2 regions of the Chromobacterium sp. FG89 genome follow, and region 1 is predicted to be linked to the other one. Evidence: riboswitches for the same ligand, from Rfam matches in the RefSeq annotation. Region 1 holds a riboswitch; the other holds the start of a gene.
What was found. Region 1 has a riboswitch for glycine ahead of ACODRW_RS18290 (trimeric intracellular cation channel family protein). Riboswitches for the same ligand answer to the same signal wherever they lie in the genome.

Region 1 (14,570 bases):
CGGCGGCGCAGGGCGATCACGTCCAGGTGGCAGATGATGTAGGCCAGCAGCCAGGCGATGGCCGCCGCCAGCAACAGCAGGCCTATGGTGTCGGGGTCGTCTCCCATCAGCAGCACCGGCGCGCCGGTGATCAGGGCGACGAAGAGCACCGCCACCCATGGGGTGCGGTAGCGCCGGCTCAGCTGTTTGAACTGAGGAAAGACCTGGCCGTTGCACGCCATGCCGTACAGCATGCGCGGCACCGCCGCCAGGGAGCTGTTGAGCGTGCTGCAGGTGGCGGTGAAGGCGATCACCACCACGGTCAGCTTGCCGGCCTGGCCCAGCAGCGCGGTGGCGTATTGCAGGTGCGGCAGCGGCGCGGCGGTCAGGGTGGCGCGCGGCAGGTGGTAGAGCGCGCCCATGCAGTAGAGGGCGATGGTGATGAAGATCACGCTGAGGCCCAGCATCATCGCCAGCGGGATATCGCGTTGCGGGCGGCGGCTTTCCTCCACCAGCGGGCAGGTGAATTCCGCGCCGACAAAGCCCCAGATCGCCAGCGCTCCCAGCGTCAGCACGCCGGCGCCCAGCGGGTTCCAGTCGCTGTTGGCGGCCTGGGCCAGCGCCGGCGGGCCGCCGCCGCTCAGCGCGGTGGTGCCCAGCGCCAGCAGCGCGACGATCATCACCAGGGCCAGCGCCGATTGCAGGCGGGCGAACACATCGATGCCCAGCAGATTGAGCAGGGTGAAGATCAGCAACACGCCGTAGGCGACGCCGTTGAGGGGAAAGACGCCGGGATAGACCTGGTTGACGATGCGGTCTAGCAGCAGGAGTTCGGCGGACAGGGCGAACATCGCCACCACCACATAGCCGGAAAAGGTGGCCAGGATGGCGGGGAACTGGCCCAGGGCCACCTCGGTGTAGCTGCTGAGGCTGCCGGCGCGGGGAATCATCAGCGCCAGTTCGGAGAAGGATACGGCGTAGCAGAGCGCCAGCAGGAAGGCCAGGCTCAGCGGGATCAGAAAGCCGATGCCGGCCATGCCGGCGCCTTGCAGCATCAGCACCATCACGCCTTGGGATACGACGAGGCCGATGGCGACGGCGAGCAGCGGGGCGAGGCCCAGGCTGGCGCGAAAAGGGGCGGGGGCCGGCGGCGGAGCAAGGTGGGCTTGCGGTGTGCGCATGGTGGGTCTCCTACTATCTTGTTGTGCCGACTGCGGGACGGCGCTTATTCGTCTTGCCATTGCACCCAGGTGGTTTTGAGGTGGGTGTAGTGGTCGACGGCGTGCAGCGACAGGTCGCGGCCAAAGCCGGACTGCTTGCAGCCGCCAAACGGCAGGCCGGGGTCCAGCGCGTCCACGGTGTTGACTGAGACGGTGCCGGCGCGTAGCCGGCGCGCCACGCGGTGGGCGCGCGACAGGTCCCGGGTCCACACCGAGGCGGCCAAGCCGTAAGGGCTGTCGTTGGCGATGGCCACGGCCTCGGCTTCGCTGTCGAAGGGCATCACCGCCAACACCGGGCCGAAGACTTCCTCGCGCGCCAGCGCCATGTCCGGGCGGACATCGGTGAAGACGGTGGGGCGGATGTAGCAGTCGCCGCCGTCCAGGCTGAAGCGCTCGCCGCCGCACAGCAGGCGGGCGCCTTGGCGGCGGGCTTGGTCGATGTGGGCCATGATGCGCTCCGCCTGGCGGGCGTCGACGATGCAGCCGCTGCGGGTGGCCGGGTCCAGCGGGTTGCCCGGTTGCAGCGCGGCCGCCTCGCGCAGCAGGCGTTCCAGGAAGGCGTCTTGAATGGAGCGTTGCAGCAAGAGCCGCGAGTTGGCCGAGCACACCTGGCCCTGATTGAAGAAAACGCCGAAGGCGGCGCGCCGGGCCGCGGCGTCCAGGTCGCAGTCGTCGAACACCAGATTGGGGCTTTTGCCGCCGCACTCCAGCGCCACTCTTTTCATATTGGAGTCCGCCGCGTAGCGCAGAAAGGCTTTGCCCACTTCGCTGGAGCCGGTGAAGCTCAGGCAATCCACGTCCGGGTGCAGGCCCAGCGGCCGCCCCACCTCGTCGCCGTAGCCCGGCAAGACGTTGAGCACGCCGTCCGGCAGGCCGGCTTCCTGGGCCAGTTGGGCCAGGCGCAAGGCCGACAGCGGCGATTGCTCGGCCGGCTTCAGGATCACGCTATTGCCGGCCATCAGCGCCGGCGCCAGCTTCCACGCGGCCATGTCCAGCGGGAAATTCCATGGGATCACCGCCGCCGCCACGCCCAGCGGTTCCCGGGTGATCAGGGCCAGCGCGTCGTCGGCGCCGGGGGCGGCCTCGCCGTACAGCTTGTCGGCGGCTTCGGCGTACCAGTCGAACACGCCGGCGGCGCCCGGCACATCGATATGGAGCGCATCGGCAATGGGCTTGCCGATGTCCAGGCAGTCCAGCAGCGCCAGTTCGTCGCCATGCCGGCGGATCAGCGCCGCCAGTTTTTGCAGCACGGTCTTGCGCTGGCGCGGGTGACAGCGCGACCAGACGCCGGATTCGAAGCTGGCGCGGGCGGCCCGCGCCGCCCGTTCGACATCGGCCTCGCCGCAGCGGGCGATCTCGGCCAGGGGCCGGCCATGGATGGGGCTGGTGTCGGTGAAGGTGCGCCGGTCGGCGGCGGGCACGAAGCGGCCGTTGATGAAGGCGAGGCAAGGCGAGCGCAAATCGGCGGCGCGGTCTTGCCAGTAGGCCAGATCCTGCATGGGCATGGCGATCACTCCTGTTCAGGCGGCGCGACGGGGTGGGGGAAGCGCTCACATCACGGCTGGTCTTGTCGCGCAGGCTGGAGCCATACTAGTCAGTCCCCTTGGCGGCGGACATCACGCGAAAGCGTTAGAGCGGAAGGCGGGACTAACCTGATCGGGGTAGCTGGCATGCAGCTGAATGTGGCGGATCTGGTGTTTCACCAGCAATTGGGGCGCTTGTTGGACGGCGTCGACAACGCGGCCTTTTGGCAAGGGTTGGCCGCGTTTCTACGGGAACGCCTGAGTTTCGATACCTGGGTGGCGGTGCTGTTTCGCCAGGAGGCGCCGCCGTGGGTGCTGGCGGATCACGCGGCCAATTACGCCGCCGACGATTTGTTCGCCGACTACCGGCGCGGCCTGTATCTGTTGGACCCGTTTTACGGTTTTGCGCTGAAGCGCCCGGCCGCCGGCGTGTACCGGCTGGACGAGGTGGCGCCGGACCGTTTCCGGGAGACGGAGTACTTTCGCCGTTACTTTTCGCGCAATGTGGTGGCGGATGAAATCCAGTTTCTGCAAGTGTTGCCGGAGGGCGTGCTGTCTCTGTCGCTGGGCAGCAAACGCCGCTTCAGCGAGCAGGAACTGGGCGTTTGCAATCTGTTCGCGCCCTGGTTGCTGCCCTTGTCGCGGCTGGCCGCGCGTCTGGACGAAGGGCTGCGTCAGCCGGCGGCCAGGACGGGCAGGCAGAGCCGCCGGGAACTGGAGGAGGCGCTGCGCGCGCAGGGCTCCTCGCCGTTGACCAAGCGGGAGGTGGAGGTGGCGCTGCTGATACTCGGCGGCCACTCCACCAAGGGCGTGGCGCGCGAGCTGGGCATTTCGCTGGAAACCGCCAAGGTGCACCGCCGCCATCTGTACGCCAAGCTGGGCGTGTCCAGCCAGGCGGCCTTGTTCCTGCTGCTGGCGGGGATTCAAGCCTGATGCCGCAGCGCAGCGGTGAAACAGTTAGGGTTAGTTAATGCAGGTCGTGCCGATACATGAACACCGGCAGCCGCCATTCGCGCCAGATGGCGGCCAGGCGGATGGCGAGGCCGACGGCGAAGCTGGCCAGCACGTTGAGATCGTGCGGCACGCCCAGCTTGATCAGGCCCAGGTAGAGCAGGGCCACGGCGAAGGAGACGCTGGCGTACAGCTCCTGGCGGAAGACCACCGGCACGCGGTTGCACAGCACGTCGCGCAGGATGCCGCCGGCAATGCCGGTGATCATGCCGGCCATCACCACCACCACCGGGTGGTAGTCCATGGACTGGGCCACGCCGCAACCTATGATGGTGAAGGCGATCAGGCCCAGCGCGTCCAGCACCAGGAAGACGCGGCTCAGGCGTTTCATATAGCGGGCCACGAACACGGCGGCCAGGCCGCCGGCGATGACCAGGCCGACGTATTCCGGGTGTTGGGTCCAGCCTATCGGGTAGCGGCCCAGCACGATGTCGCGCACGGTGCCGCCGCCCAGGGCGGTGAGGAAGGCGATGACGGTAACGCCGAAGATGTCCATATTGCGGCGGCCGGCCGCCAACGCGCCGGTCATCGCTTCCGCGGTGATGGCGATCAGATAGATCAGGGTAAGCATGTAGTTGCAATGGTCAAACAGGCTGGCGCCGAGGTGAGCGGCGAAGCCGGGTGGGAAAATGGGTTGGCAATGGGCGGGCCATGCCAGGTGGCGCGCAGCCTGGGCAAGCGTTTCGAACACGGGTTTTCCTTGAGAGCTGGTGCACGATCTGCTGCGCTGCGACGATACGGCGTTGAAACCCGCTTCGAAATGCTCATGTACCACGTGTACATTCCGCTTTCTCAGCTGTTTTCGCCTTGTCTCGTCCTTGCTCGCGAGATCGTGAGCACGTTCTGAGCACGGCCGGCGGGCCGCGCATGGGCGCGGCGCTGCCGGCATTGCCTCTCCCCTTGTCCTTTTACCTGAGAGTTAGATGACGGGCGCGGCCTGTGTGCGGGCCTTGCCGGGTGTCACTTGCCCCTTCGGTGGGCGGCTAAGGGCCGGTCACATCATCCGACGCGCTCTCGCTGAAGCGTAGCAGATGATGAACGGGCGCTTAGGGCCTCTCTCCAATCGGCTGGTATCCATGGGCTGCGGTACTGTTGCCTGAGCGATTATGGGAGTTTGCGTCTTCGGCGGGGGCGCATGCCCCTCTCTCCCGCAGCAGGCAAGGATATTAGCGTTTGCTGTATTGTTCAGTCAACGACTGTATACATGGGGCGAGGCAAAAATGTTGCAGTGCGGTATCAACATGAAAACGCCCGGACGGCGGTTTGGCTGTCCGGGCGTTTTTGCGCTGGCTGATGCTTAGTTGCTCGGCGTTTTGGGCTTGGCCGCGTCCTTGCCGGCGGCGGGTTTGCGCGCGGCCGGGGTTTTGGCTGCGGGGGCTTTGGCCACGCTGGCTTTGCCCGCTGGCGCTTTGGCGGTTTTGGCCGCCGGGGGTTTGCCGGGCGCCGGCTTGGCCGCGGCCGGTGTGCTGCTGGCGGGTTTGGCGGCCGGAGCGGGTTTGGCGGCAGCGGCGCTGGGCTTGCCGGCGGTGGGCTTGGCCGGGGCTTTGGCGGCCGGCTTGCGCGGCGGCGCCGCTTTCTTGGCGGGCGCGCTGGCCTTGGCGGCGGGGGCCGCGGCGGGAACGGTTGAGGCTGCCGCTATGGCCGGCTCGGCGGGCGGCAGGATGGCCGGCGCCGCCGGCGCGCGGGTGTCCAGTTGCAGCGCGTGGGCCGCTTGGTCCAGCCTGAGCTGTTGTTCCGGGGCGATGTCGCCGCTGAGCGCCAGCAGTTCATGCGCCAGCTGCCAGGCCTGGCGGCGGCGGTGTTCTTCCGGCAGCAGCTTGGGCAGGCCGGCCAGCGCGCGGGCTTCGTCCAGCCGCACCAGGAAAACCTGCTTGCGGGCGATGTCTTTCAGCTCCATCAGGGTCAGCGGGTATTCGTGGCGGATGTCGCGCATGATGCGGCGGATGGCGTTGAACGGGCGCTCGTCTATGATGCCGCGGCCAATCGCCACATAGGTGAGCAAGCGCACGAAGCCGTCGGCCAGGGAGCCGCTTTCGTAAGCGGGGTCCAGCACCTGGCGCTTGAGTTGCAGCCTTTCCTGTTTGTTCCAGCTGTCGCAGCGGGCGGCGCGGGCTTCGCGCGCGGGCTGCACGCCCACGACGGAGGCCAGCCACGGGGATTCGTACACGGCTTTGAAGCAGTGTTCGGTGGCGGCGTCGCGCAGGTCGCGGTAGCGGTCCAGGCTTTGCGTCATCCAGCTAGACCACTGTTCTTGCAACCGCCACAAGGGGTTGTCCGCGCTCACCGGCCGGCGGTGGGCGCGCACGTATTCCGCGGCGGGTTTGAGCCAGCCGAGCCAGGGATTGAGCGGGGAGATCAGCGTGCGTTCCAGCCGCGCCGGGTTGAGCTGGCGCAGCCATTGGGCGCTGGCTTCGTTGCTGACGGCGCGCACGGCCGGGGAAACGAAGCGGTTGTAAATGCCCTGGTTGATTTCGGAGACGCGGCGCACCGCTTCAAAGGCGCGTTCGTCTTCGCGGCCGTCGTCCAGCGCCAGGATGTCGGCCACTTCGCGGGCTTCGAAACGGATGATGTAGCGGCCCTTGATGTATTCCTGGCCGGGGGTGTTGGGGGCCACGTCTTCGATGACGGCCTCGTACAGGCCGGGGGCCAGCACGTCGATCAGGTCCAGCGCGCTGGCGAACTCGCTGTGCTCGCGGTTGGCGATGCCGGCGGAGACGAAGATGCCCAGGTGGCCCACCTTGTTGTGCAGGCAGTAAATGATGGTTTGTTCGTTGTCGCGGATGTCTTCCGCGTTGTCGTACAGGTCCGGTATCCAGTTCAGCGCCTGTTGCGGCGGGGTGATGTTGTCGCCCCAGGAGGCGAACACGATGATGGGGGAGCGGATGTTGCGCATGTCCACGCGGTGCTGGTCGCTGCTGACGATCTTGCCTTCCACCAGGTGGTTGCCCACGAAGAGCTGCTGGGAAATCCATTCCATTTCCTGCTTGTTCAGCAGGTAGTGGCCGCCCCACCAGCGTTCAAAGCCCAGATAGCGTTCGCGCTCGGTGTCCACCTTGGCGTACAGATTGTAGGGCTTCTTCCACAGGGTGTTGGCCGGGTCCAGCTTTTCAAAGTTGTTGACCAGATGGGCGCCGTCGAACTTGCCGTTGCCCAGATCGCCGGCCAGGGAGGCGGTCCAGGTGCCGCCCAGCATGCCGCCGGAGTAGCGCATCGGGTATTTGCCGGTGACGCCGGCCCAGTAGGACAGCGGGGTGCCGGCCAGCAGGATGGGGCCGCACAGCTCCGGCGCCACCGAGGCCAGCATGGCCAGCGCCCAGCCGCCCTGGCAGTTGCCGATGACGAAGGGCTTGCCGTCGCTGTCCGGATGCAGTTCCCTGACCTTGCCGAGGAAGACGTATTCGGCGCGGCTGACGCTTTCTATGGTCTGGCTGGGCACCGGCTGGGGGAAGAACATGATGAAGTAGCAGGGGTGGCCCTGTTGCAGCGCGATGCCGATTTCGCTGTCCATCTTGAAGCCGCCGATGCCGGGGCCGTGGCCGGCGCGCGGGTCTATCACCACGAAGGGGCGCAGCGCCGGATTGGTGGCCGGGCAGCCGGCCGGCGGCAGGATGGCGGCTAGCGCGTAGTTGGCAGGGTCCGGCAGGCTGCGGCCGTCCAGGATGATTTTGTAGTCGAACACCAAGACAGGCGGCTTGCCGCTTTGCACGTGTTGCAGATAGTCCGCGCCGCGGTCATGCAGCACGTCCCAGTAGAGGATGCTGCGCTCGCAGGCGTCGCGCCAGTAGTCGGCGACCGGGTTGGAGGAGAAGAGCTTGGACCAGACGGCTGTTTGCGACCACATACGGCACCTCTTGGTTGGTATGACGGATAACTGGCTACTGTACCCTGCTTTTGTTGCGTTGCAATAGACAAAGTTCCTGCCAGGCGAACAACTGTCAGCGCAACACCACAGTGCGCCGCTCGGTGATGAAGACGCGCCGCTCCAAGTGGCTGCGCACCGCGCGCGCCAGCGCCTGGCACTCCATGTCGCGGCCGGCGGCCTGCAATTGCTCCGGGCTGTAGGCGTGGTCCACCCGTTCCACCACTTGTTCGATGATCGGGCCTTCGTCCAGATCGTCGGTGATGTAGTGGGCGGTGGCGCCTATCAGTTTGACGCCGCGCTCGTGCGCCTGCTGATACGGCCGCGCCCCCTTGAAGCCGGGCAGGAAGGAGTGATGGATATTGATGGCGCGGCCGGCCAGTTTTGCGGCGGCGGCGCTGGAGAGCACCTGCATATAGCGGGCCAGCACCAGCAGTTCCGCCCGGCTGTCCTCCATCAGCGCCAGCAGCGCGGCTTCCTGGCGCGGCTTGTTGTCCGGGGTGAGCGGCAGATGGTGGAAGGGCAGGCCGTAGGCCTCGGCGATGGGGGCGAGGTCGCGGTGATTGGAGACGACGGCGGCCACCGTCATGTCCAGATCGCCCATCTTCTGGCGATAGAGCAAATCGTTCAGGCAGTGGTCCAGTTTGGACACCATGATCAGCACCCGCGCGCGCTGGCGCCGGTCGTGCAGCCGCCATTGCAGGTCTTGATAGTGGCCGCTCATCCGCGCCATGCCGTCGGCCAGCCGTTCCGGGGCGAAGTCCGGCCGCTCCGGGTGGAAGACGCAGCGCACGAAGAAGCGCCGGCTGCGGGCGTCGTCGAACACCGCCAGTTCATCGATATAGCAGCCTTGCTGCTCCAGCAAGGCGGAGAAGCCGGCCACCTGGCCGGAGGCGCTGCGGCAGGCGAAGCTGAGCACGTAGGAGGGGGCGTCTGAGGTCATTGGCGTGTCCTGTTTGTGGGGCGGCACGGGCCAATCTAGGCCTTGTCCCGCGCGCGCGCTGTCCGCCATGCGTCCGCTTTGCGTGGATTTTGGACATCGCCGTGTCGCGTGCGGGCAAGAGGCCGTCCTTTCCAGCCAAATGCGCCGTCTGCGTCGCCCTGAGAATGAGGCCTTCCTCAACCTCGACAGCAGCGGCGCGGGCCCATGGCGGCCCGGCGGCGGGAGCGCAGATGGCAAACCGATATTCGCTGTGGAGCCTGATCCGGCACGGGCTTGGGCATCACCAGGGCTGGCAGCCGGCCTGGCGCAGTCCGCAGCCGGAAAGCAGCTACGACGTCATCATCGTCGGCGGCGGCGGCCACGGCCTGGCCACCGCCTATTACCTGGCCCGCATGTACGGCGTCCGCAAGGTGGCGGTGCTGGAAAAAGGCTATCTGGGCGGCGGCAACACCGCGCGCAACACAACCATCATCCGTTCCAACTATCTGTGGGACGAGTCTTCGCAGCTGTACGAGCACGCGCTCAAGCTGTGGGAGGGCCTGTCCCAGGAACTGAACTTCAATGTGATGTTCAGCCAGCGCGGAGTGATGAACCTGGGCCACAGCCTGGAGGACATGCGCGACATCGAGCGCCGGGTCAACGCCAACCTGCTCAACGGCGTGGACGCCGAGGTGCTGTCCCCGCGCGAGATCAAGGAGCGGGTGCCCTTGATCGCCATCGGCGGCGACGTCCGCTATCCGATCCTGGGCGCCAGCTATCAGCCGCGCGGCGGGGTGGCGCGCCATGACGCGGTGGCCTGGGGCTTCGCCCGCGCCGCCAGCGAATTGGGCGTGGACATCATCGAGGAATGCGAGGTGACCGGCTTGTTGATCGAGGGCGGCCGGGTACGCGGGGTGCGAACCGGGCGCGGCGAGATCCGCGCCGACAAGGTGGGCTGCGTGGCCGCCGGCAACAGTTCCACGCTGGCGCGGATGGCCGGCTTGCGGCTGCCGCTGGAAAGCCATCCCTTGCAGGCCTTTGTGTCCGAATCGCTGAAACCCTGCCTGGACACGGTGGTGATGTCCGGCGCGGTGCACGGCTACATCAGCCAGTCGGACAAGGGCGAACTGGTGATAGGCGCGGGCATAGATAGCTATCTGGGTTACGGCCAGCGCGGTAGCCCGCATGTGATCGAGCACACGGCGGCGGCCATCGTCGAGCTGTTTCCGTCCTTCTCGCGGCTGCGGATGAACCGGCAGTGGGGCGGCATCGTGGACGTGTCGCCGGACGCCTGCCCCATCATCGGCAAGACCCGGATCCAGGGCCTGTATTTCAACTGCGGCTGGGGCACCGGCGGCTTCAAGGCCACGCCGGGCTCCGGCCACGTATTCGCTCACACCATCGCTCATGACCAGCCGCATCCGCTGAACGCGGCTTTTTCGCTGGAGCGCTTCGCCTCCGGCCGCTTGATAGACGAACACGGCGCCGCCGCCGTGGCGCATTGAGGGAGACGCCGATGCTGCTGATTCATTGCCCGCATTGCGGGGAGGCGCGGGAAGAGGAGGAGTTCGACTACGCCGGGGAGGCCTTCATCGTCCGCCCGGCGGCGCCGGAGCAGGTGGACGACGAGGCCTGGGGCGATTACCTGTTCTGCCGCAAGAACCCGCGCGGCTGGCATTGGGAGCAATGGCAGCACGCCGCCGGCTGCCGCAAGGTGTTCGCCGTCCGGCGTCACACCGTCAGCTACGAGGTCGCCGGCAGCTGGACGCTGGCCGAGGGCAAGGCCCGTTATTTGCAGGAGGATCAGACGTGAGCGGCTATCGCATCCATCGTCCCGGCGAGCGCATCGACCGCAATCGGCCGCTGGCCTTCACCCTGGACCGCGCGGCCTATCACGGCTTCGCCGGCGACACCCTGGCCTCGGCGCTGCTGGCCAACGGCGTGCGGCTATTGGGCCGCAGCTTCAAGTACGGCCGGCCGCGCGGCATCGTCGGGTTTGGCGCGGAAGAGCCCAACGCCTTGATCCAGCTGGAAAGCGGCGCCTTGAGCACGCCGGATCTCAAAGCCACCCAAGTGGAGCTGTATCAAGGCTTGCAGGCCTTCAGCGGCTTGGGGGACGCATCCTGGGGCATGCGGCTCAAGGGCGCGCTGGGCCGGCTGGAGCGTTTCATGCCGCCGGGTTTTTATTACAAGACCTTCATGCAGCCGGCGGGAGCCTGGCCGTTTTACGAGCGCCGCATCCGCGAAGCCGCCGGTTACGGCCAAGCGCCGCGGCTGCCGGACCCGGAGCATTACGATCATCTGCACCACCATGTGGACCTGCTGGTGGTGGGCGGCGGCGCGGCCGGCTTGTGGGCGGCCACGCTGGCGGGGCGCGCCGGCCTGAAAACGCTGCTGCTGGACGAACAGGCGGAGATGGGCGGCTGGCTGCTGAGCGAGCGCCGGCTGCGCATCGACGGTCTGGAGGCGATGGACTGGACGCAGCAGCGCTTGCAGGAGCTGGCGGCGCTGCCCAATGTCCAGCGCTTGCCGCGCGCCACCGTCTTCGCCTTGCATGAGGGCAATCTGGCCTTGGCGGTGGAGTTGTTGCAGGACCACCTGCCGCCGTCGGAGCGCGATCCGGCCCGGCCGCGCCAGCGCCTGCACAAGATACGCGCGGGCCAACTGGTCTTGGCCAGCGGCGCCATCGAACGGCCGCTGGTGTTCGGCAACAACGATCTGCCCGGGGTGATGACCGCCGCCGCCGGCCACAGTTATCTGAACCGTTACGGCGTGGCGGTGGGGCGCCGGCTGCTGCTGCAGACCCAGAACGACGCCGCCTACGACGCGGCGCTGGAGCTGGCCTTGGCCGGGGCGGCGGTGACGCTGGCCGATGCTCGCCCAGCCGGCGCGGCGGCCTGGCGCAGCCGCGCCGCGCAGAATGCCGGCGTGGAGTTGCTGGCCGGTTACGGCATCGCCCGGGTGAACGGCGGCGCCGGCGTCAGCGGCGCGGACTTGGTGAAGCTGGCCGCGGATGGCCGGAGCGTGGCCGGCAAGGGGCCGCGGCTGGAGCTGGACGGCGTGCTCTCCTCCGGCGGGCTCAGCGCCACCGTGCATCTGTTCTGCCACAACGGCGGCCGTCCGCTGTGGCGTCCGGACCGTCTGTCCTTCGTTTGCCCGGACGCGGGCCGGCCCGGCGTCGTCTGCGTGGGCGCGGTCACCGGGCGCTGGGAGCTGGGCGAGGCCCTGGCCCAATGCCATGCCGCCATGCTGGCCCAGCTTGGCTGGGGAAGCCAGCGCGGTCTGGGCGCCGCGCCGCGGGTGGAGGCGGAGGAGGTGGCCGCGCCGCGTGAAATCTTCCGCTTGCCGGACGGGCGGCGCGAAGGCGTCGGCGCCAAGGCCTTCGTCGATTTCCAGAACGACGTGGCCGCCGCCGACATCCATCTGGCGGTGCGCGAAAACTACCGCTCCATCGAGCACGTCAAGCGCTACACCGCGCTGGGCTTCGGCACCGATCAGGGCAAGCTGTCCAACGTCAACGGCTTCGCCATCGCCGCCGAGGCGCTGGGCAAGCCCATCGCCGAGGTGGGCACCACCACCTATCGGCCGGCCTACACCCCGGTCAGCTTCGGCGCGCTGGCCGGCGCCCATGTCGGCGAGACCTTCGACCCGCGCCGCTACACCGCCATGCACGACAGCCATACCGCGCGCGGCGCCGAATACGAGCTGGTGGGGCAGTGGCTGCGGCCCTGGTATTTCCCGCAGCCGGGCGAGGACCTGCACGCGGCGGTGCGCCGCGAATGCCGCGCCGCCCGCCAGGGAGTGGCGGTGATGGACGCCTCCACTCTGGGCAAGATCGATGTGCGCGGCCCGGACGCGCGCGAGTTTCTGGGCCGCGTCTACAGCAACGCCTGGAGCAAGCTGGAGCCGGGCAAATGCCGCTACGGGCTGATGCTGGACGAAAACGGCATGGTGATGGATGACGGCGTCACCGCCTGCCTGGCGGACGACCATTTCCACATGACCACCACCACCGGCGGCGCGGCCCGGGTTTACAGCTGGCTGGAGCGCTGGCACCAGACCGAATGGCCGGAACTCAAGGTGCGTTTCAGCTCCATCACCGATCATTGGGCCACCACGGCGCTGGTGGGCCCGCAAAGCCGGGAGGTGCTGCGCAAGCTGTGCACGGATATTGATCTCGACCCTCAGGCCTTCCGGTTCATGGAGGGCCGCGTCGGCACCGTGGCCGGCGTGCCGGCGCGGGTGTTCCGCATCAGTTTCTCCGGCGAACTGGCTTACGAGATCAATGTGGACGCCGGCTACGGCCGTTATTTGTGGGAGGAGGCGATGCGGGCCGGGGCCGAGTTCGGCATCACGCCCTACGGCACCGAGGCCATGCACGTCTTGCGCGCCGAGAAGGGCTTCATCATCGTCGGCCAGGACAGCGACGGCTCGATGAGCCCCAACGATCTGGCCATGGGCTGGGCGGTGGGCATGAAAAAGCCGTTCAGCTTCCTCGGCCGCCGCTCCTTGCTGCGCGCCGACACCGCCGGCGCGGGCCGCAAGCAGTTGGTGGGCCTGCTGACGGAGGACCCGCGGCTGGTGTTGCCGGAAGGCGCGCAAATCCTCAACGACGGCAAGGACGCCGCGCCGGCGGCGATGCAGGGCCATGTCACCTCCAGCTACCACAGCGAATGCCTGGGCCGCTCCATCGCCATGGCGGTGTTGAAGGACGGCGTCCGCCGCGAAGGCGACACCGTGCATGTGTGGTGGCAGGGCCATAGCGCGCCGGCGCGGGTGGCGTCCGCGGTCTTCGTCGACAAGGAAGGAGAGCGTCAGCATGTCTGAATCCACATTCAAGCCTGTGCTGGAATCGCCCTTGCGGCATCTGGATTTGCCGGAAGCGGCCGAAGCGCGCCGCGCCGACGGCCGCGTCTGGGGCAATGAAGCGCCCAATCTGGGCTACGCGCTGCTGCGCGGCGACGGCGCCGAGGCCGGGTTTTTCGAGCTGACGGCGCGGATCACCGGGCTGGAGCCGCCGCGCCGGCCCAAGACCTTGAGCCAGGGGGAGGGCGGCGCGCTGCTGTGGCTGTCGCCGGACGAATGGCTGCTGATCAGCCGCCGCCAGCGCCTGGCCGGCTGGCTGCCGGCGCTGGAGCGGGGCTTCGCCGAGCAGCGCCTGTTCGCCCAGGCGCTGGACGTCAGCGGCGGCTTCACCGCCGTCTACCTGTGCGGCGAGCCGCACCTGGCCGTGCTGCGCCATCTGGGCGGCTACGATTTCGAAGCGCTGCGTCCCGGCCAGGGCGTCGGCACCTTGCTGGGCAAGGCGGCGGTCCAAGTGCTGCGCCTGGACGGCGACGGCGTGTTCGTGGTGTGCCGCCGCAGCTTTGCCGACTACGTCTGGCTGCTGTTGCGGCGCGCGGCCCGGCCTTACGGCTTCGCGGTGTGCGAGCTGCCGGAGGACGCCGGCCATCCGCTGTGGGCGCAACTGGCGCGGCCGGCGTCGGCGGCGGTCCTGAGCGAGAGCTCTTAGAACCTGTTTACGTTCTGCTGCGCGTCGGCGATACGGCGTTGAAACCGAGCTCAAAATGCTCATGTACCACGAGTACATTCCGCTTTTTCGCTCGTTTTCGCCTTGTCTCACCTTAGCTCGCGAGATCGTAAACAGGCTCTTGGAAGTTATTCAAGGTTCGCGGCGCTGCGGCGGGATAGTTGGACCGAGGCGTGGACAAGCTAGAAGGAGATGGCAATGGATTTGCACGCAGACGCGCTGGTGATAGACGGACTGATCATCGCCAAATGGGCGCGGCCGGTGTTCGAGGACATGCGCCGCGGCGGCTTGAGCGCCGCCAATTGCACCGTGTCGGTGTGGGAGGGCTTTCAGGACACCGTGAACAATATCGCCGAGATGAAAGGGCTGATCCGCGAGCACGGCGACCTTTTGACCCTGGTGCGCGGCGTCGAGGATATCCGCCGCGCCAAGGCGGAGGGGCGCACCGGCGTCATCCTGGGTTTTCAGAACGCCCATGCCTTCGAGGACAGGCTGGAGTCCATCGAAGCCTTCGCCGACATGGGCG
Region 2 (14,570 bases), on a different contig from region 1:
CCGCGTACTTGGCGCGGTACATCGCCATATCCGCATCGCGCATCAGCCCTTCCGGCGTATCCGCGTCGCAGGGATAGCAGCTGATGCCGATGCTGGCGGACAGGAAATAGCGGTGGTCTCCGTCCTGGTACGGCGCCGCCAGCGCCGCCAGCACCTGCTCGGCCAGGCTGTCGGCCGCGCCGTCGGCGGCGTTCTCGGCCAAGGCGACGAATTCGTCGCCGCCGATGCGGAACAAAAGATCGTGGCCGCTCACGCAGGCGCGCAAGCGTTCAGCCACGATGCGCAACAGGCGGTCCCCCACCTCATGCCCAAGGTTGTCGTTGATGAAGCGGAAATCGTCCAGGTCCACCAAAAGCAGATACAGGCTCCGCCCTGAGCGCCGATGATTCCTCAAGCTCCATTGCAGCCGCTCGTTCAACTGCACGCGGTTGGGCAGTTGAGTCAGGCTGTCGTGCTTGGCGAGAAACTCGATATTGAGCTGCGAACGCTTCAGCGTGGACACGTCGCGGGCAAAGCCCATCGCGCGCCGCGGCCGCCCCTGTTCGTCCCGCCACAGGCTGGCGCTCACCTGCATCCAGACCTGCCCCGCCTCCGGCAGGGCGACGCGAAACTGACACTCGTGCAGGCTTTCTCCGGCCTCGGCCGGCAAGGCCTGCCAACGCCGGCGCAACTCGTCCAGGTCCTCCGGATGGATTTGCGCCAGCAAGGCGTCCAGACTGTCGTGACGATAATCCTCGGCCCGCCCGAAAATCCGCCCCACCGGCCCTTCTTCGTGCAAGACCCCGTCGCCCAGGTCCAGCTCCCAGGCGATTTGTTCCGCTGCGTACAGCGCCTGCTTCAAGCGCATCGCCGAGCGGCGGCGCTCGCCGATCAAGCGCCCCACCCGCGCCAGCAGCTCCGCCACCGAAAACGGCTTGAACAAGAACTCCTGCACGCTGTTCTGCAGCATACGCAGCCGCAGCGAATCGTCGGCGCGCGCCGACAGCATCACCACCGGGATGTCCTCGGTCTGGCGGTTGCCGCGCAAAGCCGACACAAACTCTTCTCCGCCCATTCCCGGCATCATCAGATCGCTGATGATCAGGTCCGGCTGCTCGCTCTGCGCCAAACGCAGGCCGCGGCCGCCCTCCGGCGCCGTCATCACCCGATAATGCTTGCCCAGCGCGCCGGCGATGAAGGCGCTCATATCGATGTTGTCCTCCACCAGCAGCACCAACGCCTGGGCGCCCTTGTCCGGTGCGGCGCCCCCCTCGGCCTGCGGCGACGCGGGCGCGGGCACCGCGCCGCCGGCCAGCAAATCGTCCAGACGCAAGTCTTCCGACTCTATCGGCGCACCCGCCGGCGCCAACAGAGGCAGGCTGAGGCGGAACAAGGCGCCGCCGCCCTCCGCGGCGAACAAGCTCACCTTGCCATGGTGCAGTTCGATGAATTCTTTGACGATAGCGAGGCCAAGCCCGGTGCCGCCGTGCCGGCCGTAATCGCCGTCCTCCACTTGCACGAAGCGCTCGAACACCTTGTCGCGCATCTCGGCCGGCACGCCGGGCCCGTTGTCCTGCACCCGGATGCCGGCCTGGCTTCCTCTCAGCTCCAGCGCAATCTGAATGCGGCCGCCGTCCGGCGTGAACTTGAAGGCATTGGACAGCAGGTTCAGCAATACGCGCTGCAATTTGATCGCGTCCACCTGCGCCGACGCCGTTTTCGGCGCCGCCACTTGATAGTCGATATGCCGGTCGCTGGCCAGCGAAGTAAAATAAGAGGCCACGTGACGCACCAGCTCGGCCAGGTCCAGCTGCGCGTAGCGCAGCTTCAGTTCCCCCGCGTCCAGCTTGGCCACGTCCAGCAAATCGTTGACCTGCTGCAGCAACATGCGCGCCTGCCGCTGGATCATCAGCAGATTGGGGCTCTCCTCCGGCTCGGCCTGGCCTGTCAAAAAGCGTTCTACCTGACCCAGAATCAGAGTCAGCGGCGTGCGCAACTCATGGCTGACATTGGCGAAGAAGCGGGTCTTCATCTGATCCAGCTCGCGCATCTGCTGATTCAAGCGGGCCAGCTCGTTATTGGATTCCTTCAGATCGGTGTTGGCCCGGGCGATTTGCGCATGCTGGTTCACCATTTCCGCTTCTAGCGCCGCCGCGTCCATTGCCCGCCATTCCGCCGGCTGACTCTGCTGCGGCTGGCTCCGTTTCAGGCGCACGAACTCGCTGACGTCCTGCGCGCTGTGAATGATGCAGGCCACGCTGCCGTCTGCGCGCTTCACCGGCCAGTTGGTCGGACTCCAATAGCGCTCTTCGAAACTGCCGTCCGGCCGCGGGATATCGTATTTCTGCATCGCCATGCTGTCCTCGACCCCGGTGGCCAGCACGCGCTGCAAAGAAATGCGCAGATTGCGCGAGCCCTCGCCTTCCGGCTCGGCGGGATTGACCGGAAAGATGTCGAACAGATTGCGCCCCAGGATGGACTCGCGCCGGGTCAAGGTCGTCTGCAGATAAATATCGCTGGCGGCGATGACGTTGAAATCGGTATCCAGCACTAAATACAGGCCGGGGGCCCGTTCGAACAGCAGCTGGAAATCCGGTGCGGCAATCGCAACCTGCGCGTTCAACGCCAACGCAGCCTCCTATCGGTGGGGTTCGCGGATCAAGGGCGGCAAGACTGCCGTCATATTCCTCATTAAATATGATATTCGTATATCCACTCAACTCCAGTGCCGTATCGACGCGTCGACGCGTAAAAAAACCCCGGCCAGGGCCGGGGTGGTTTGGCGTCCGCCTGCGCGGATCAGGCGTAGCTGTCGGTGGACGGGCAGCTGCACACCAGATTGCGGTCGCCGTATACGTCGTCGATGCGGTTGACGCTGGGCCAGAACTTGTTTTCCAGCACATAGTCCAGCGGGAAAAGACCGGTTTCGCGGCTGTACGGACGCTGCCAGTCGCCGGCGATGTCGGCCTTGCTGTGCGGCGCGTTGCACAAGGGATTGTTGTCCGCCGGCCACACGCCGTTCTGCACCTGGTCGATTTCCCGACGGATAGCCGCCATCGCCGCGATGAAGCGATCCAGCTCAACCTTGGGCTCGGACTCAGTCGGCTCAATCATCAGCGTGCCCGGCACCGGGAAGCTCATGGTCGGCGCGTGGAAGCCGTAATCCATCAGCCGCTTGGCCACGTCCACTTCGGTCACGCCGCTGGCGGCCTTGAGCGGACGCAGATCGATGATGCACTCATGAGCCACCCGGCCGTTGGCACCGGTGTACAGCACCGGGAAATGCTCGGCCAGCCGCGTCGCCACGTAGTTGGCGGACAGCAAGGCGTTCTCCGTGGCCTGCTTCATGCCTTCCGCGCCCATCATCGCGATATACATATAGGAGATGGGCAGGATGGAGGCGGAGCCGAACGGCGCCGCCGACACCGCGGTCTGGCCCGGCTGGGCGGTGGGCACCGAGGCCACCACGTGGTTGGCGATGAAGGGCGCCAGATGCGCTTTCAGGCCAATGGGGCCCATGCCCGGGCCGCCGCCGCCGTGCGGGATGCAGAAGGTCTTGTGCAGGTTCATGTGCGACACGTCGGCGCCGATGTCGGCCGGACGGCACAAGCCCACCTGGGCGTTGAGGTTGGCGCCGTCCATATACACTTGGCCGCCGTGCTGATGGATGATCGCGCAGATTTCGCGGATAGGCTGCTCGAACACGCCGTGGGTGGACGGATAGGTGATCATCAGCGCCGCCAGCTGAGCCGAATGCTGCTCGGCCTTGGCTTTCAGATCCGCGACGTCGACGTTGCCGGCCTCGTCGCAATCCACCACCACCACCTGCATATTCATCATCTGCGCGGTGGCCGGGTTGGTGCCGTGGGCGGAGCGCGGAATCAGGCAGATATTGCGTTGGCCGTCGCCGCGCGACTCATGGTAACGGCTGATCGCCAGCAGGCCGGCGTACTCGCCCTGGGCGCCGGAATTGGGCTGCATCGAAATGATGTCGAAACCGGTGATCGCGCGCAGCTGCGTTTCCAGGCCGGCGATCATTTCCAGATAGCCCACCGTCTGTTCGCGCGGGGCGAACGGATGCATATTGGCGAACTCCGGCCAGGTGATCGGGATCATTTCGCTGGTGGCGTTGAGCTTCATGGTGCAGCTGCCCAGCGAGATCATCGAATGATTCATCGCCAGATCGCGGCTTTCCAGCTTCTTCATATAGCGCAGCATCTCGTGCTCGCTATGATGGGTGTTGAACACCGGGTGGCTCATGAAGGCGGATTCACGCTTCAGTCCGGCCGGAATCGCGTCGGCGGCCGCGGCGTCCAGCGCGGCGATGTCGGCGCTCTTGCCGGTGAAGATTTCGATCAGACGAGCCAGATCGGCCTCGCTGGCCGCCTCGTGGAAGGCGACGCCCAGCACATTGCCGCCGGCGCGGCGCAGATTGTAGCCGGCGGCCAGCGCCGCCTGATACACCGCCTCGGCCTTGGGCGCCTCAACCTGCACCGTGTCGAAGAAGCGGTCGAACACCAGCTTGCCGCCGGCGGCCTTGACCGCGTGGGCGAAAATGGCCGCCAGGCGGTGAATGCGGGCGGCGATGCGCTTGACGCCTTCCGGACCGTGGTACACCGCGTACATGCCGGCGATATTGGCCAGCAGCACCTGGCTGGTGCAGATATTGGAGTTGGCCTTTTCGCGGCGGATATGCTGCTCGCGGGTCTGCAGCGCCATGCGCAGCGCGGTCTTGCCCTTGGCGTCCACCGACACGCCGATGATGCGGCCCGGCGCAGAGCGCTTCATCTCGTCCTTGAAGGCGAAGTAAGCGGCGTGCGGGCCGCCGAAGCCCATGGGCACGCCGAAGCGCTGGGTATTGCCGATGGCCACGTCCGCGCCCATCTCGCCCGGCGATTTCAACGCCACCAAGGCCATGATGTCGGCGGCCACCACCGCCACCGCGCCCTTGGCCTTGACCGCGGCGATGTGCGGGGTCAGGTCGATCAGATCGCCGGCTTCGCCCGGATATTGGAACAAGGCGCCGAAGTATTCGCCCTTGCCCGCCTCTTCCGGATGGCCCTGCACCAGCTCGAAGCCGAAGTACTTGGCGCGGGTCCGCATCACGTCCAGGGTTTGCGGCAGCACGCGGCTGTCTACGAAGAACTGGCCGGACTTGGCCTTGGACACGCGGCGCGCCATCGCCATCGCCTCGGCGGCGGCGGTGGCCTCGTCCAGCAAGGAGGCGTTGGCCAGTTCCAGACCGGTCAGGTCTATCACCATTTGCTGGAAGTTCAGCAAGGCTTCGAGACGGCCCTGGGCGATCTCGGCCTGATACGGAGTGTAAGCGGTGTACCAGCCCGGGTTTTCCAGCAGATTGCGCAGGATCACCGTCGGAGTCAGCACCGGGTAATAGCCCTGGCCGATGAAGGATTTATTGACCACGTTCTTGGCGGCGACGGCCTTCAGCGCGGCCAGCGCCTCGGCTTCCGGCATCGGATCCGGCAGCTCCAGCTTGCGGTTCAGGTGAATGTCGGCCGGCAGCGTCTGCGCCACCAGTTCATCGATGGAGGCCACGCCGATGGCGGCCAACATTTGCTCGCGCTCGGCGTCGGACGGGCCGATGTGGCGGGAGATGAATTCTTTGCGGTTGAAAAGTTCGGAGAGAGACATGAGTACGGGGCCTTCTGTGCTTGCCGTCCGCGCCGCGGCTTGCGCGGCCAATCGGGTGTTGCTGGATATCCGGGCGAAAAAAACGCCTCGCGGTCGATTAGGACTGCGAGGCGGTTTTCACCATCAGGCGCCAATTTCCTTGGCGTAGGCGGCGGCGTCCATCAGGGCGTCCAGGTCCGCCGGATCCGCCGGCTTGATCTTGAAGAACCAGCCGGCGCCGTAGGGCTCGCCGTTGGCCAGTTCCGGTTCGGCTTCCAGTTCCTCGTTGATGGCCAGCACTTCGCCGGCAATCGGACAGTAGATGTCGGAAGCGGCTTTCACCGACTCCACCACGCCGGCCTGCTCTTCCTTGGCGAGCTTGGCGCCCACTTTCGGCAATTCGACGAAAACGATGTCGCCCAGCAGTTCCTGCGCGTGCTCGGTAATGCCCACGGTCACGGAGCCGTCGGCTTCCAGGCGCAGCCATTCGTGGCTTTCAACGTATTTGAGTTCGGCGGGGATGTTGCTCATGAGTGTCTCCAGTCAAATCCAGGTCTTAAACGATATTCCCGGCCGCGTCGCGCGGCCTGCCCAAGCACGCCGCTCAGGCGAAAACTTTTTTGCCGTTGCGCACGAACGGCATTTTGACCACGCGCACCTCGGTCAAGGTTCCGCGCAGGTCCACCAGCGCCGTATCGCCGGTGCCGGCCGGCACGCGCGCGATCGCGATGGAGTGTTTGAGGGTGGGCGAGAAGGTGCCGCTGGTGATCACGCCCTCGCCTACGCCTTCCACCACCACTTTCAGGCCTTCGCGCAGCACGCCGCGGCCTTCCAGCACCAGGCCCACTTGCCTGGTTTTCAGGCCGGCGGCTTTCTGCGCCTCCAGCGCCTTGCGGCCGATGAAATCGCGCTCCGCCGGTTCCCAGGCGATGGTCCAACCCATGCCGGCCTCCAGCGGGGAAACGGTTTCATCCATATCGTGGCCGTAGAGATTCATGCCGGCTTCCAGGCGCAGGGTGTCGCGCGCGCCCAGACCGATCGGCGCCACGCCGGCGGCCTGCAGTTGCTGGAAGAAGGCCGCGGCCTCGACGCCAGGCAGCATCACCTCCAGGCCGTCTTCCCCGGTGTAGCCGGTGCGGGCGTAGAACCAATCGCCGGCGGGCTGGCCTTGGAAGGGCTTCAAGGCCTGGATAACGTCGGCGAGCTCGGGCTTGACCGCGCAGACCTTGGCGATGGCCTGCGGGCCCTGCACCGCCAGGATGGACAGATCGCGGCGCACCTTGATGTCCACGTCGAAATCCGCCTTGCGCCCTTCCATCCAGGCCAGGTCCTTGTCGGTGGTGCCGGCGTTGATCACCATGCGGTAGCCGTAGGAGGTCAGATAGACGATCAGATCGTCCACCACGGTGCCGTCGGGGGTGAGCATGCCGGAATACAGCGCCTTGCCTTCGAAGCCGAGCTTGGCCACGTCGTTGGCGATCAAGCGCTGCAGCCAGACTTTGGCGTCCGGGCCGCTGATGTCCAGCACCGTCATATGGGAAACGTCGAACATGCCGGCGTCGCTGCGCACGATCTCATGTTCCTTGAGTTGGGAGCCGTAATGGATGGGCATTTCCCAGCCGGCGAAATCGACCATCTTGGCGCCGGCGGCGATATGGGATTCAAACAGGGGGGTGCGTTTCGGGGCCGTCATCGGTGCGTCCTTAGCAAAAGCGTGTAGTGTTGCTCTATTCCCTACACCCCTCTGTCCCTGCACCTGAGATTTTCCGGCCTTGCGGCCGTTAGCCCCTTCGGTGGGCATCCGCGGATGCCGCTCTCCAGATTCGGCGAACTGGCTGCGGCCAGTCCGATGATGCAGTCCTTTTGCCTGAGCGATTGCGGGTGCGCTTGCGCCTTCGGCGGTGGCGCGGACGGCCACTCTCTCCTGCATGACGAGCCAGATTATGGTTGCTGGGCCGGGGCTTGGCAAGCCGTGTTTATCTTCAACTTAAACAATGACTTAAAATATTCGAAATCGCAAAACATTGAACCGGCATTGCTTCGTTTAAGATCGATTACGAACATATTTCATTTCCTTATCGATCAAAAAATAGATGACCACCCCATTGCGCCGGCGCTGATCGTAAGATGACATCCATCTTGACCAAGCACGATCTCTATCCGATCTGGAAAGGAAACCGCGATGCGAAAACTGATCAACGATCCGCGCCATGTGGCGCGGGAGATGCTGGAAGGCCTGGCCGACACCCTGCCCGGCCTGGCGCTGCTCGAGGAAGAAAACGTCTTGCTGCGGGCGGACCTTCCCGCCGGCGGCCTGCGCGACAAGGTGGCGCTGATTTCCGGCGGCGGCAGCGGCCACGAACCGGCCCACGCCGGCTACATCGGCCACGGCATGCTGGACGCCGCCGCGGTGGGCGACGTGTTCACCTCGCCCAGCGTAGACACCGTGCTGGCGGCGATCCGCGCCGTCGCCGGCCCCAAGGGCGTGCTGCTCATCGTCAAGAACTACACCGGCGACCGGCTCAACTTCGGCCTGGCGGCGGAACTGGCCCGCGCCGAGGGCATCGCCGTCGACAGCGTGGTGGTGGCCGACGACGTGGCGCTTCGCGACACCGTGGAGCCGGCGCGCAGGCGCGGCATCGCCGGCACGGTGCTGGTGCACAAGATCGCCGGCGCGGCGGCCGCCTCCGGCGCCGGCCTGGCCGAGGTCGCCGCCGCTGCGCGGCAGGCTGCGGAACAAGTGGCCACCATGGGCGTGGGCCTGGGCGCCTGCACGGTGCCGGCCACCGGCCTCCCCGGTTTTCAACTGGACAGCGGGGAGGCGGAACTGGGCCTGGGCATACACGGCGAAGCCGGCGTGCGCCGCGTGGCGACGCCATCGGCCGCCGATTTGTGCGCAACGCTGCTGGATGCCATCTTGCAAGACCGCGGCTGGCGCTCGGGACACAGGGTGGCGCTGCTGGTCAACGGCCTGGGCGGCACGCCGCCGATGGAGCTGGCCATCGTCGCCCGCGCCGCGCTGGCTCATCTGCGCCTGCGCGGCCTACAGGTGGAACGCGCCTGGAGCGGCAACTTCATGACCGCGCTGGAAATGCCCGGCTGCTCCTTGTCCCTGATGGCGCTGGACGAACAGCGCCTCAACTGGCTGGATCAAACCACCCTGGCGCCGGCTTGGCCCGGCTCAGGCCGTCTGCCGGCGCAACGCCAGCTGCGCGCCGCGCCGCCGCGCGACGCTTTCACGCCCTCGGCCGCCGCGGCCGATCCCCGTTTGCGCACCGCGGCCTGGGCCGCGGCCGACGCGCTGGACGCCGCCGAGCCGCTGTTGACCGAACTGGACGGCGCGGCCGGGGACGGCGATCTGGGCGTCAGCATGCAGCGCGGCGCGGCCGCGATCCGGGCCTTGCCCGACAGCGCATGGAGCGACCCCGCCACGGCGCTGCGCGCGGTCGGCCAGGCCTTGCGCCAAGCCATCGCCGGCAGTTCCGGGCCTTTCTACTCCACCGCCCTGCTGCGCGCGGCGCGGCGGCTGGACACGACGACCCCGCCCACCCCGAAGGACTGGGCGGCCGCCTTTCTGGACGGCGTCGCCGCCGTCGCGGAACTGGGCGGCGCGCAAGTGGGCGACCGCACCATGCTGGACGCCTTGTCCCCCGCCGCCGACGCTTTCGCCTCCGCCCTGGACGCCGGACAGACTCCAGAGACGGCCTGGCGTTCGGCGCTGACAGCGGCGGAGCGCGGCTGCGCGGCAACCGCCTCCATGCGGCCGCGCCTGGGCCGGGCCAGCTATCTGGGCGAACGGGCGCTGGGCGTGCCGGACGCGGGTGCCAGCGCCGCGCTGGTCTGGTTGAAGGCGCTGACCGGCTAGCGCCAGGCCATGGGCCGCCGCGCCCCCGCGGCGGCCCTGGCGATCAGGCCGGTCTCTCCGGCTCGGCCTCCATCGACGGATAGATCCAATCCACGCCCAGCGCCTGCCCCCACAGGCAGTCGCCCAGATCGTAATGCCACCATTCCTCGGCATAATTGCTGAAACCGGCCTGCTTCATCAGATTGAACAAGACGCGGCGATTGTGACGCACCGTCAGCCAGCGCTCGGAGGAAAAACCCAGGGCCGGATCATGCGGCGCTTCGAAGAAATCGGTGCGCGACGCCGGCTCCGCCGCATCGAAGGCCGTGCCGAAATCGCAGATCTCGCCCGTGTCCATCCGGCAGATCGCCAGGTCCACGGCGCCGCCGGAATTGTGCGGCAACACCGCGAAACGGGCGGTGTCGTCCGGGTGGGCGGCGAACAGTCGCGCCTGCCGCTCCACCGCCGCCGCGTCCCAGTCCGGGTGCGCGGCGCGCACATCGTCCAGCACCATCTGAAACAGATCCGCCTGGGTTTCGCGGCTGCGGTAGGCGTCGAACAGCAGCAAACCGTACTCCGGCGCCAGCCGCGCCGCCGTCTCGCGCAAGCGGCTCGCGACAAAGGACCGCGCCGACATGCCTTCGGCGCAGCCTTTGCGGCCGGCGCGGTAATAGCTGTTTTCCGGAAACAGGCCGTCCGCGCGCTCAAGCGCGCAGGGCGCGTTCTCCGCCCGCATCCGCGCCAGCGTCTGCGCGTCCGGCAGCGGATAGGTGAAATCGATGTCGACGAGCGCGTGATCGGCGGCGCTTATCCTCATGGCAACTCCCGGTCTGAAAGCAAAGCGCCCTAGTAGGCCACCAGCCGGCGGCATAGGCAAGCCCGTTTACTCATGACGATAGGCTTGCGCAAAAAGAAAACGCGGCCTAAGCCGCGTTTGGGATCCGACATTGCCTCTCCTTCATGAAGGATCGGCGTAACGCTCCTTCACCTGCCAGACATAGACCGGCAAGCCCAGCAGCAGCAGAATCATGCCCCACATCACGATGTCGGCGCCGGAGCCGTACAAGGCCCAGACCGAATAGGCGAAACCCACGCCGGCGAAGCACAGCGGCGCCAGGAAGTCCTTGCGCTGGAACTGCTGGGGGCGCATCAGCATGATGGCGAGCAAGGCCATCGAGCAAAAGGCGTAGGGCAGCAAAGTGGTGGCGGTGGCCAGCAGGATGATGAACTCGAAAATCTTGACGCCGCCGTCGCCGCCGGCGTACTTCATCGCCATCAGCACCGTCACCAGCCCGCTGGACAGCAGCAGGCCGAAAATGGGCACGCCCTCGCGGTTCATCTGGGCGAAACGGCGGGGAAACAGACCGTCGTGCGCGGCCGCGGCCGGCACGTGCGCCTGCATCAGGCTCCAGCCGTTGAGCGCGCCGAAGCAGGACACGATGGCGCCGAAACCCACCAGGTAATAGCCCCAATCGCCCCACATCAGCCGGGCGGCGTCGGCGAAGGGCGCCTGGGAGGCGGCCAGCATCGCCGGCGGCATCAAGCCCATCAAGGCCACCGTGGACAGGATGTAGAGCACGGTGGCGATCAGGGTGCCCAGCACCGTGGCGCGCGGAATGTTTTTTTCCGGCTCGATCACGTCGCCTGCCGGCACCGACGCCGATTCCAGCCCCAGAAAGGCCCACAGGGTCAGCGCCATGGTGGCGGACACCGAACTGAGCAGCGGCTTGTCGTGAGGGTTGAACACGATATTGTCCGGCTGCATGTGGAAAAAGCCGATGAAAGTGACGGCGGCCAGCGGCAACAGCTTGAGCAAGGTGGTCGTCACCGCCACCAGGCCGGAACTGCGCGCGCCGCGGCTGTTGATCCAGGTGACGATCCAGATCAGGCTGATGGCGAACACGCCGGCCAACACATTATTGTGGCCCAGCGCCGGAACGAATACCTGCATATAGCTGGTGGCGGCCACCGCCAGGGCCGCATTGCCGGCCCACAGCGCAATCCAGTAGCCCCAGGCGATCCAGAAGCCGGCGAAACCGCCGAAGGCTTCGTGAATATAGGCGTACGGCCCGCCTTCCTTGGGCAGGATGGCCGCCAGCCGGGCAAACACCAAGGCCAGGCAGATCGCGCCGGCGGCGGTGAGCAGCCAGCCTATCATCGACACGCCGCCGAACGGCGCCAGCGACGCGGGCAGCAGGAACACGCCGGAGCCGATCATATTGCCCACCACCAAGGCGGTGCACATCCATACGCCCAGCGCCCGGGTCTTGGTCTTGCTGTCTAAATTGGTATTGCTCAAGGCTTGGTCTCCATCGGGCCTGCCGATTGACGGGCGCGCCGCGCGCGCATGTTTACGTTCATGCGATGGCGCCGGCGGAATTGGCCTGGCCAGTTCCGTTCGCATTCAGACTGATACGGCTGAAAAAGCGCCCATGATAGAGGGCCTCGCCCGCAAGCTGGGCATGCTTTCTTCAAACCGCTTGACCGGAGTCAACTGAAGCGGGACTTTGCGCCAGTGCGCGCGCATGAAAAAAAGGCGGCATTAGAACACAAATTCGACATAAAAACATGTCGCATTTTCCGCATATCAAGGAGAAGACGATGGCGACCCGCTTGCCGCGGCCGATGATGCGCAACAAGCGCGTGCGCAGATGCCAATATAGGCCAGCCGGGATGGAAAAAAAGACGTCAAACGCATAATTTTGGCATAAAACGGCGCAATTCAGCCGGCAAGCACCGGTCCGACCGGCACGCGCGCCAGCGACCAATGCGCTCGCGCCCACTGCCACAACTCGGCCAGGCCGCCGCACTCCTCCGGCGGAACATGCCCCAGGCGGCTTAAGGCCAGGCGCAAGGCCGCGGCGGCGTCCTCGGCCGCCACCGCCGGCGCCAGCGTCTGCTTGGACAGCTTCTCCCCCGCGGCGTTGACCAGCACCGGCAGATGACAATAACCCGGCGTCGCCATGCCCAGCGCCTGCTGCACCGCGACTTGGCGCGGCGTGGATACCAGCAGGTCGGCGCCGCGCACCACATCGTTCACCCCTTGTTCCGCGTCGTCCACCACCACGGCCAATTGATAGGCCCAAAAGCCGTCCGCGCGCAGCAAGACGAAATCGCCGATGTCGGCCGTCAGATTCTGACGGTAGGGCCCTTGCAGGCGGTCCGCCACCACGGTGTCGCCGGGCGCCGCCCGCAAGCGCCAGGCGCGGCCGCCCTCTTCCGGACGCCGCCGCCGACAATGGCCGGGATAGACGTAGCCGTCCAGGCCGCGCCGCGCGGTCTTGGCGATCTCCTTACGCGTGCAATTGCACGGATAGGCGTGGCCGGAGGCGATCAACTGCTCCAGCGCCTGACGATACAGCTCGTGGCGACGGCTTTGATACACCACTTCGCCGTCCCATTCGAAGCCATAGGCGTCCAGCGTGCGCAGGATGGCGTCGGCGGCCCCGGCCACCTCGCGCGGCGGGTCCAGATCCTCCATCCGCAGCAGCCACTCGCCGCCGCGCGCGCGCGCCTCCAGATAACTGCCGACGGCGGTGCACAAGGAGCCGGCGTGCAGCAAGCCGGTGGGACTGGGGGCAAAACGCCCGCGATAGCGAGAAGAGTTCATGACGGATAGGAAATTTACGGCGGCAATGCGTTGTGAAGGGAATTTCTGGCTAATAATGTTGACTGATACGCTCGAATCATCGCCCCGCCGCCGCGCCAAACGGCGCCGGCCGGCTTTCGACGACCAAGGAGCTGAACATGGCCTACGTTGTAACCGATGCCTGCATCAAATGCAAATACACCGATTGCGTCGATGTCTGCCCGGTGGACTGCTTTCACGAAGGCCCCAATTTTCTGGCGATCGACCCCGAGGAATGCATCGATTGCACGCTATGCGTGGCGGAATGCCCGGTGAACGCGATCTACGCGGAAGACGACGTTCCGCCGGGACAAGAGGGTTTCGTCGCGCTCAACGCCGAATTGTCCAGGCTCTGGCCCACCATCACGGAGAAGAAGGACCCGCTGCCGGACCATGAGGACTGGGCGGAAGTCGAAGGCAAGCTGCAACACCTGGAGCGCTGAGAAGCTCGCCCGGTCTCGCTAAGCGCGAGACCGGGCGAAACGCTTGGAAACGAGGAAGGCAAGCGCATTGCGTCTCACGACGCGCGGCGGACGTTGAGCCGCATCAGATAAACAGCTCGATATCGCCGGACTTGCCGGCCACCTCCGGCTGCATCACCTGCTGACGATAGCGGGTCTCCTCGCTGATCAGGCTGCGGCTGCGCTTGAGCTTCTTGACCAACACCTTGCCGCTGTCGGTGAAGAAATACACTTTGCGCGCGCAGTCGCCCAACAGGTCCTCGGCCAGAATGGGAATCCTTTCCGCATCCAGGTAGCCGTGGATGAAGCGGCGATTGCGCTCGCCCACGTTCATCACCGACATGCCCTCCAGCACATTGCCGCCGCCGAAGACCTTGGCTTCCATCCGATGGCGCATCGCGCCCAGTTTCTGCATTTCGGTAATCATCAACTCCATCGCGTGCACGCCGAAACGGGCGGCGGACGCACCCTCGCCCACCTCGATGCTGCCCTCGGGCAACAGGAAATGGTTCATGCCGGCCACATTGGCTGTCCGGTCCAGCATGCATACGGCCACGCAGGAGCCCAACAAGGTCACCAGCAGCTGCGGCTGGCCGGTGACGTAGAAGCCGCCGGGAAACACCTTCACCGCCTGGCTTTGAAAATGCTTGTCGAAATACGAATGGCTGCTGAAATGCACCGCGCCGTTCTTCATAACATCGCCTTTTCCGCCTTGCCGTACAGGCAGGCCATGATTTTGGAGGGCAGCGCGTCCAGCGGCCACTCCTGTTGCACGCCGCCGGCCTTCATCGCTTCCCGCGGCATGCCGTACACCACGCAACTGGCCTCGTTCTGACCGAAGGTGACCGCGCCGGCGTCGCGCATCCTGCGCAGGCCGTCCGCGCCGTCCCGCCCCATGCCGGTCAGGATCACGCCGATGGCGCGCTTGCCCAGGCAGCGCGCGGCGGAGTCGAACAGCACGTCCACCGACGGCCGGTGCCGGTTCACTTTGTCGCTCTGATCCAATTCGATGCGAAAACCGTCCGCG

Region 2: linked by a shared signal. The riboswitch ahead of gcvT (glycine cleavage system aminomethyltransferase GcvT) and the one ahead of ACODRW_RS18290 (trimeric intracellular cation channel family protein) in region 1 are both predicted to bind glycine.

Annotation. Positions count from the first base shown of each region.
Region 1 covers NZ_JBMDIQ010000020.1:23,742-38,311, forward strand. Annotated here, with positions in the region: gene ACODRW_RS18275 (APC family permease) at 1-1,160, opposite strand, end outside; gene ACODRW_RS18280 (aldehyde dehydrogenase) at 1,205-2,704, opposite strand; gene ACODRW_RS18285 (LuxR C-terminal-related transcriptional regulator) at 2,870-3,655, shown strand; gene ACODRW_RS18290 (trimeric intracellular cation channel family protein) at 3,690-4,424, opposite strand; glycine riboswitch at 4,624-4,806, opposite strand; glycine riboswitch at 4,808-4,894, opposite strand; gene ACODRW_RS18295 (DUF3141 domain-containing protein) at 5,031-7,574, opposite strand; gene purU (formyltetrahydrofolate deformylase) at 7,669-8,535, opposite strand; gene ACODRW_RS18305 (sarcosine oxidase subunit beta family protein) at 8,766-10,019, shown strand; gene ACODRW_RS18310 (sarcosine oxidase subunit delta) at 10,031-10,327, shown strand; gene ACODRW_RS18315 (sarcosine oxidase subunit alpha family protein) at 10,324-13,341, shown strand; gene ACODRW_RS18320 (sarcosine oxidase subunit gamma) at 13,334-14,026, shown strand; gene ACODRW_RS18325 (dipeptidase) at 14,243-14,570, shown strand, end outside.
Region 2 covers NZ_JBMDIQ010000018.1:68,334-82,903, forward strand. Annotated here, with positions in the region: gene ACODRW_RS17300 (EAL domain-containing protein) at 1-2,602, opposite strand, end outside; gene gcvP (aminomethyl-transferring glycine dehydrogenase) at 2,779-5,631, opposite strand; gene gcvH (glycine cleavage system protein GcvH) at 5,755-6,141, opposite strand; gene gcvT (glycine cleavage system aminomethyltransferase GcvT) at 6,215-7,303, opposite strand; glycine riboswitch at 7,345-7,441, opposite strand; glycine riboswitch at 7,456-7,547, opposite strand; gene ACODRW_RS17320 (dihydroxyacetone kinase family protein) at 7,793-9,475, shown strand; gene ACODRW_RS17325 (M15 family metallopeptidase) at 9,519-10,271, opposite strand; gene ACODRW_RS17330 (amino acid permease) at 10,413-11,753, opposite strand; gene gluQRS (tRNA glutamyl-Q(34) synthetase GluQRS) at 12,177-13,064, opposite strand; gene fdxA (ferredoxin FdxA) at 13,202-13,525, shown strand; gene cheD (chemoreceptor glutamine deamidase CheD) at 13,629-14,237, opposite strand; gene ACODRW_RS17350 (protein-glutamate methylesterase/protein-glutamine glutaminase) at 14,234-14,570, opposite strand, start outside.